DNA from 2 places in the Methylophilus sp. DMC16 genome. Region 2 is predicted to be linked to the other one. Evidence: predicted binding sites of a transcription regulator. Region 2 holds the regulator's gene; the other holds the start of a gene.
The links. The regulator FNR, encoded in region 2, switches genes on or off when oxygen is low (the NO sensors DNR and NnrR bind a similar motif). The targets are predictions, from matches to a motif close to TTTGATNTANATCAAA.
Positions count from the first base shown of each region.

Region 1: ACT53D_RS05085 (OmpW/AlkL family protein) is a predicted target of FNR. The motif match lies at 1,912-1,927, and genes of this name have one in related genera.

Region 1 covers NZ_JBQUZC010000001.1:1,051,801-1,056,014, reverse strand. Annotated here, with positions in the region: gene ACT53D_RS05090 (class I SAM-dependent methyltransferase) at 199-1,029, shown strand; gene ACT53D_RS05085 (OmpW/AlkL family protein) at 1,148-1,849, opposite strand; gene ACT53D_RS05080 (hypothetical protein) at 2,030-2,341, opposite strand; gene ACT53D_RS05075 (M14 family metallopeptidase) at 2,584-3,639, shown strand; gene ACT53D_RS05070 (DUF3526 domain-containing protein) at 3,636-4,214, opposite strand, start outside.
Region 2 covers NZ_JBQUZC010000001.1:562,554-566,767, forward strand. Annotated here, with positions in the region: gene ccoG (cytochrome c oxidase accessory protein CcoG) at 1-654, shown strand, start outside; gene ACT53D_RS02785 (FixH family protein) at 747-968, shown strand; gene ACT53D_RS02790 (radical SAM protein) at 1,048-1,902, opposite strand; gene fnr (fumarate/nitrate reduction transcriptional regulator Fnr) at 1,933-2,652, opposite strand; gene hemN (oxygen-independent coproporphyrinogen III oxidase) at 2,890-4,214, shown strand, end outside.

The DNA.
Region 1 (4,214 bases), 490 kb from region 2:
GGTGTTTTTTATAAAACTGACCACCCTGTCTCTTACATGATTGCAAAACCAGCCTGAGAGTTCCCGCTAAAATGGGACTCAAAGACTGTAGCAGACGCACTTAGGCACATGCCGTTCATCTCATGCGATTAAACTCACGTGCCGTCAAACAATTGTGCTGTTAAACTGGCGTATTAGCATTTTAAAGTAGTCCGCAACATGGTCCAAACATTATTGCCCCCCGAGGTCAGGCCTGGCCAATCCTTGCCCTTATTGCAGGCCTTACATATCCTCACCCGCGACGGTAAGCTCAATCAGGATAGCCGCCGCAAACTCAAGCAGGTCTATCATCTGGTCAATTTTATCGAACCGCTGATGCAGACGGTGATGGAAAAACAACCTTCGCCCGTCTTGGTTGATCACGGCGCCGGCAAATCTTACCTGGGCTTTATTTTGTATGACTTGTTGCTGAAACAGCATCAGGCAGGCCAGGTGATTGGCATTGAGAGCCGCGGTGAATTGATTGAAAAGTCGCGCCAACTGGCGCAAGCATGCGACTTTAACCGCATGCAGTTTGAGCATTTGACAGTAGCAGAAGCCATGCAGTCCGCGCAACTGCCAGAACAGGTTGATATTGTGACGGCCTTGCATGCCTGCAACACCGCCACCGATGATGCGATTGCATTTGGCTTGCAAAAGCAGGCACAGTTTATGGTGTTGGTGCCTTGTTGTCAGGCGGAGGTGGCTGAAGCGCTACGGCAACATAAAGCCGAGGCCTTATCAAAAACCTTTTTAAGTGAGTTGTGGCGTCATCCTATCCATACGCGTGAGTTTGGCAGCCAGGTGACCAATGTGCTGCGCTGCCTTGCGCTGGAAGCGCATGGCTATCAGGTGACCGTGACCGAGCTGGTAGGCTGGGAGCATTCTATGAAAAATGAACTGATCATTGCCAAGTATACCGGCCAGCGTAAACGCAGCGCGCGTGAGCGCGGCTTGCAATTGCTAGAGCAGTTACATTTATCTGGCCTTGCGCCAAGGTTTCACTTTTAGCATTTGTTTTTAGGCTACGCTCAGTCAGGCGCAGATAAAAAAACCTCTGACACTGGGAGAGTATCAGAGGTGAATGGAGCTAATGCTTTGCCCCAGGGAAGAGACGTTATGCGCCTAACTAGAAGCGCTTGCCGAAACCCAGGCTGATCACCCATGGATCGATATCCAGGTCATCAATTTTTGTCCAGGCGTTGCCATTGAGCGGGTTTTGCATTTTTACGGTGGTATTCATCCAGATGTATTTCACATCCGCGTTCAGCAGCCAGCCATCCTTAAGGTTAACATCCAGACCAGCCTGCAAGGCAGGACCAAAGCTGTCACGGTCAATTTTGATTTTTTGACCTGCTAATGGGCCTTGACGCAGGTCGAGGCGGCGGTCCAGCATAAAGGTTGCGTTAATCCCGGCGCCGACATAGGGGTCAAAGGTTTGGTCGGGGTTAAAGTGCCATTGTGCGGTTAAGGTTGGTGGTAAAGCATCAATGCTACCCAGTAATTGATTGGTGACGGTAGTGCCTGAGTCTTTGGTGATGCTGACATCGTGCTTGGAGCCCAGCGCCAGAATCAGTTCTGTCGCAATGTTTTTGGTCCAGTAGTAGCTAATGTCCAGCTCAGGAATAGTATTGCTGTCCGCTTTTAATTCTGCACCGCTAGACATCGCGCCTGCCGCAATATTTTTGTTTACATATTTGCCCAGATCGCTACTTTCGTTCGGGCTGATATTGGTGGCGCGCAGGCGGATAACCCAGTCGCCTTGTTCTGCCTGAACATTGAGGGCTGGCAATAAAGCAGCCAACATTAAACTGATTGCGGTTTTTTTCATTGTGATCACTCCATTAGTGCATTGAACTTGAATGCATTGTAGGTCGGCAAGTCAGGCCGTATATTGATGCAGGTCAACTGGATTGAATTTGCCTAAAACGCCGTGCAAACAGCAAAGCGCACGCATGGAGTGATAAAAAACCAGTCCTCAGACTGGTTTTTGGGTGGCTGGATCGTTGGATCAGTAGTCGTTGCGTTGCTTCCATGCTTCATCCAGTGCTTTGGACTTTTGTTCAAAGATGGCTTTTTTGGCATCGAGGTCTTTTTCAATCTGGGCTTTTTCCGCCTGATATTGTTTAAGCGTTTCTTGTGCTTGCGTCAGCACGGCTTGCTGGCGTTGAATTTTTTGCTCGATATCGCTGAGTTTGCTCATGGCGTCGCCTACGGCATCGCGGGCACTGGCGGCTTCAGATTGTTCGACGCTGATATTGCGCGCAAAAACTGGTTCGCTGAAGGTCAAGATCAAAAGAGCGGTGAGGGTCAGTATACGCATGAGGGACTCCATTAAAAAAGCGGTATAACAACAAGCCATGAATTAAAAAGCAGATCATAGGCGTTTAAATCATGTGCATCAATCTTTTAGTAAGGCATGTAAGCGATTAGTTTCTTTAGTTCATCCGTTTAGCCATTCGATGGCTCGCTCAATCATCGCCGTTGGCGAGCGCACTGCTGGTTTAACGCTTTACATATACACCTTATTCCGCAACAATGTTGCATATCATTGAGGAGGAAAAAATGCGTTTCTGCTGGCTTTGCATGCTGTTGTTGTCTTGGGGAAGTTTGCATGCAAGGGAGGCCTTTGATTTGGCGGGCAAGCAGATTGCGTCAGGCACGCTCTCTTCGTGGATGATGGCCGTGTCGTCAACGGCAATTCCGGTGACGGTGATTCATGGGCAAACTTCAGGACCGGTATTGACCCTGACAGCAGGTATCCATGGCGATGAATTTCCTTCGATACTGGCCTTGCAGCAGTTGCGCAAGCAGATACAGCCTGAACACTTGAAAGGGACCCTGATTCTGATTCATCTGGCGAATCTTGAAGGTTTTCATGCACGTCGCATTGCGCTGAGTCCGGTCGATGAGAAAAACCTGAACCGGGTGTTTCCTGGTAGCGCACAGGGCACCCTGACTGAGCAGATCGCCGATTTTTTAACGGCGCAAGTCATCAGCAAAACGGATTACCTGATTGACATCCATTCTGGCAGTGCCAACCAGCATTTATGGCCACATGTGTATTCCCCGGTGTTGCACGTGCCAGCGCTTGATGCCAGAACACAGCATTTTGCTGATCTTTTAGGATTGCCAGACATTGTGCTCTATGACGGCAGGCCCAATGATCCTGATCATTCCATCTCATATCCGAATACGGCACAGACCAGGGGCAAGCCTGCATTGACGCTGGAAGTCGGCCAGTTTGCTCAGCGCGATGCCGCTTTTGTGGCCATGATCACGCAAGCTTGTGCACAGGCCATGAGTGGCTTGGGCATGATAGATGCGCCTGAAACGATAGATGTCAGCACGCAACACAGGACAAAGGTAGCCTCGCCAATTCATTATTACAGCAAAATGGTTGAGCTACGCAGCCAGCAAACCGGCTTGTTTACGGCCAAATCCAGCATTGGCGATTGGGTGACAGCAGGGCAGGTCGTAGGTGAAGTGACGGATTATTTTGGCGAGAAGATTGAAACTTTGCGTGCGCCTGTGGCCGGGCGCATCCTGATTCAAAATGCCACGCCACCGATACGCGCGGGCGAAGTCACAATATCTATCGGTGTGGTGAAGGCCCCTTAGCTGTTGCCATCAGGATGCGCACCTTGCGCGCACGGCTCGTTTGCGTCAAAGACTGGCATGGATTCAATCTCTTTGCGATGTAGTGCCCGCTCCTCAAACAAAAAAGGGTAGATGGCTTCACGCAGGCGGGTGTGAAACTTCTCTATCTGCTGTCTGTGTACTAGCAAATGGCTAATATCGCTGCATGCGACCGCTTCCAGTTGTGTTTGCGCCCAGACCGTGGGTAACCACCGCCCGATTTTTGTTGCGGCATCCGCCCTCATTTGTAAGGTTCGTGTCCGGGCAGCCACTTGTGCTTGCAAGTGGACGTCGCCCATATGCTGAAAGGCAAAGTACCATTTCCAGTGAAAGCGGCCTGTGACGGGCGGCGTGTCTTTCCATTGCGGATACAAGGCATAGAAGGGTTTCAGCGTATCCTCTTTTGGCAAATCCCAGGCGCCATGTACCAATTGCCGATGCTGCATGGCAAGCTGGCTACCGTCTTGCAAGGGATAACGGGCGTGCAGCCATAGCTGGCAAAGATTCGGTAAGACCACGCATAACATGACCCAAATGCTGCTCAGCAACATGGCATT
Region 2 (4,214 bases):
AATGGCCTGGGCAGTTGTATTGATTGCAGTATCTGTGTGCAAGTGTGTCCGACCGGAATTGATATCCGTAAAGGCTTGCAGTACGAGTGTATTGGTTGCGGTGCCTGTATTGATGCGTGCGACGATGTAATGGACAAAATGGGCTATGCCAAGGGCTTGATCAAATACTCCACGCAGAACGGCATCACCAACCGTTGGAGCCGTCAGCAAATGCTGCAACGTTTGCTACGCCCACGCGTGATTATTTATACAACGATTTTGTTGGCGCTCACCATCGGTATGGTGGTCAGTCTCTACTTCAAGCCTGATTTCAGGCTGGATGTGTTACGTGATCGTGCAGTCATGTCTCGCTACACTGATGAAGGCATGATTGAGAACGTGTATAACCTCAAGCTTGAAAATGATACCGAAGCCGTGCATGACTACGCATTGAAGGTCACGGGGCTCGAAGGCTTGGTGGTGCATTTTGCTGACGAGAATAGCCAGGACTTCAAAGGCTTGCGGCCGTTTGAGACACGCAATGTGGTGATTGAGCTAGAGTTGCCTGATGGGGTCACCAGAGCTGGTTCGCATAAAATCTTTTTCGAAATGACGGATTTACAAACCAGCGAAGCGGTCAAAGAAAAGTCGGTCTTTATTGTGCCGAGCAACTAATGGAGCAAAGATTGTCACAACACCAAGCACAGCAGAAACCGGCCGCTAAAGCGGTTGACCAGAAAAAATGGTATCACAACCCTTATGTCTGGATGATTATAGGCGGCCCTTCTGCCGTGATTGTGGCTTCATTCATCACCTTGTATCTGGCGATTACGCATCCTGATCCAGCGATTGATGATTACTACCGCAAGGGCATAGAAATCAACAAGACGCTGGATGCACAAGCGCAAGACGGCCAGACAGATGCCATGGCGCCCGCCATCCAGGCGCGTAACCATGCGCAGACCGGCCTGAAGCCTGCTGAACAGTAAACTGTCTGCCTGTCTCTCAGCGCTGACGCGCGTCTAAGACCTGATTCAGGCGCGAGCATTGCGGGTAGGAGATCAGCGTTTAGGCAAATAGGCGCACGTTGAAACCCTGCGTGCGCAAAGCCTCAGCATACTGCTGTAACAGCCGGATGTCTGGTGCTTGAATGCTGGCCAGCGTGTCTTGCTGGCTAGGTCTGGCGATGCCATACAACAAAATGCCTTCAATGTTCTCTTTAAGTGGTAGCAACGCCTGCACATAGCCGGCCAATGCGGGGGTGGTGACCAGTTGGTCCGCGATACGTCGCTGCATCACAGCGGTTTGCACCCAAGTCCGGCAAGCCATGCTGCAAGCCTGCAGCCGTTGCAGATGCAGGCTAAGTGGCAAACGCGCATCATTCACTGCCAGCATTTCTGCATCGTTGCCTGCGTCCAGCTTAAACCAGACTTCTCCCCCCATCTGTTGCAGTACCTTTAAGGCTTGCTGTGTCGTGGCCAGATGCATTTGGCTGCCATTGGTAATGAGCCTGACCCGTGCCGGACGGTCTGTTTGCGCTCTGTGGCTCAACAACCGCTCAACCAGTGCCAAGGCTTCAGGAAATTGCGGCGAGGTGGTCGGTTCGCCGTCTCCGGCAAAGGCAATATCCTGCACATCTTCCGTCAATATACGCTTTGCTGCGTGTAAGTGCTGGCTTAGCCAGTGCAGGCAGGCGCTTAATTCTTGTTGCAGTTGGTCCAAGTCAATGGCAGGGGAGGGGCCGCGATGCAGCCCCGGCACCTGGCAATAAATGCAATGCCAGTTGCAGCATTGATTCGGGTGCAGGTTGATGCCGATGGAAAGGCCCTGCGCACGGCGGGACCAGACAGGATAAATATATTGCCAGGCTTGTTGCGCGGCCATACGCTGTAAGGCCTCAAATAGAGACGAAGGCAGTGGCATCCCTCAGCGCTTACAGACGTCAGCAACCGCCTAGCAGGTGCTGGCGTTGAAGATGGTTTTAAGCTTTTCGTGGTCTAGAATACGGATATTCTTTTGCTTGACCTCGATAATGCCTTCATCACTAAATTTGGAGAAAGTGCGGCTCACTGTTTCCAGTTTCATGCCCAGGTAGCTGCCGATCTCTTCACGCGTCATGCGTAAAATCAATTCACTTTTGGAGTAGCCACGTGCATGCAGGCGCTGCAGCAAATTGAGCAGAAACGCCGCCAGGCGTTCTTCGGCGCGCATATTGGCCAACAACATCATGACGCCGTTTTCGCGCACGATCTCGCGGCTCATGATTTTGTGCACATGGCGTTGCAAGACAGGAATCTCACGCGACAGGTCTTCGACATGATTGAAGGGCATGACACAGACCTCAGCGTCCTCGAGGGCAATGGCGTTACAGTTGTGCTTGTCACTGACAATGCCATCCAAGCCCATGATTTCACCGGCCATCTGAAAGCCGGTGACTTGTTCACGGCCATCTTCCGAAACGACGCAAGTCTTGAAAAACCCAGTGCGGATCGCATAAAGCGTGGTGAAAGCATCGCCACTGCTATACAAGTGACCGCCTTGCTTGATCTTTTTACGGGTGGCAACCATGCCATCCAGTTTAGTCATTTCATCTGTGCTCAAGCCTACCGGCAGGCACAGTTCACGCAAGTTACAATTGGAGCAGGCAACCTTGAAACTGGATTCTGCTTGCATGGAGGGCGTCCTTGACTGACGTTGAACATGCGGCAAATTATACGCCTCTTCGGTTGCGATTTCATTGAACATGGTGTGACCTCTTCCTTTTGTATTTAGGCGCATTATGCAGCAGGCGACGCAAGCTGCATTTGACGTGTGTCAAAAAGCCCTGCATTGGTTTATGGCACAGTAGCGCCAGATGAACCCGTAAAGTCCAGTTTCGGGATACTGATAGGAAAGAATTTGCCAGAAACCATGAACTCCCCGTTGCTGATTACTCAAGAGCATATTGAGCGCTATGACGTCTCCGGGCCTCGTTATACCTCTTATCCGACAGCAGACCGCTTTGTTGAGGCGTTTGACGCCGCTGCTTATCTCAAGGCGGCCGAGCAGCGCAATATCAGCAACTGGACGCAGCCGCTCTCGTTGTATGTGCATATCCCGTTTTGTGCCTCGCTGTGTTTTTATTGTGCATGCAACAAGATAGTCACCAAGCGCTATGAGCAAGGCGCGGTTTACCTCAACTACCTGCAACGCGAGCTTGATTTGCACTTGGACAAGTTTGCCAAAAAGCAAACCGTCAACCAGTTGCATCTGGGCGGGGGCACGCCGACGTTTCTCAATGATGCCGAGTTGACCCAACTCATGCAGATGTTCAAGCAGGCGTTTGCCTTTGCCAAAGACGGTGAATACTCGATTGAAATTGATCCACGTACCGTCAATCAGCAACGCTTGCAACACTTGCGCGAGCTGGGCTTTAACCGCCTGAGTTTTGGCGTGCAAGACTTTGATGCCGAGGTACAGCAGGCCGTGCACCGGGTGCAGTCTTATGCGCAGGTTGAAAGCCTAATGCAACATGCGCGAGATCTGGGGTTTGCGTCTATTAATACCGACTTGATTTACGGCTTGCCCAAACAAACCCCGGCGACCTTCCGCCAGACCATCGCCCAGATCATTCAATTGCGGCCAGACCGTATCGCGTTATATGGCTACGCGCACTTGCCGTCACGTTTCAAGCCGCAACGCCGGATTTTGCAAGCAGACTTGCCGCATGCCGTAGATAAAATCCAAATGCTGTCAGAGGCGATTCAGCAGCTGATGCTGGCAGGCTATGTCTTTATCGGCATGGATCATTTTGCCTTGCCGGACGACCCGCTGGCGATTGCCAAGCAACAGGGCAGGTTGCACCGCAACTTTCAGGGTTACAGCACCATGGCTGATCAGGATATCCTGGCTTTGGGTGTCTCCGCGATTGGCAAGATCGGTGCTACCTACAGCCAGAATGCCAAAACCCTCGAAGAGTATTACGACTTTCTTGACCAAGGCCAGTTACCGATTGTGCGTGGGCTGGCATTAAGCCGCGATGACCTGATCCGCCGTGCCGTGATCATGGCGGTCATGTGCCATGGTGAACTGAGTTACGAATCCATTGAGTTGTCTTACATGGTCAATTTCAAGCAATATTTTCAGGCAGAAATTGCGCAATTGGCCGAGAAAGAGAAACAAGGCCTGGTCGTACTCGAAGACGATGGCCTGAAAGTCACCGAAATGGGCTGGTATTTTGTGCGCGCCATTGCCAT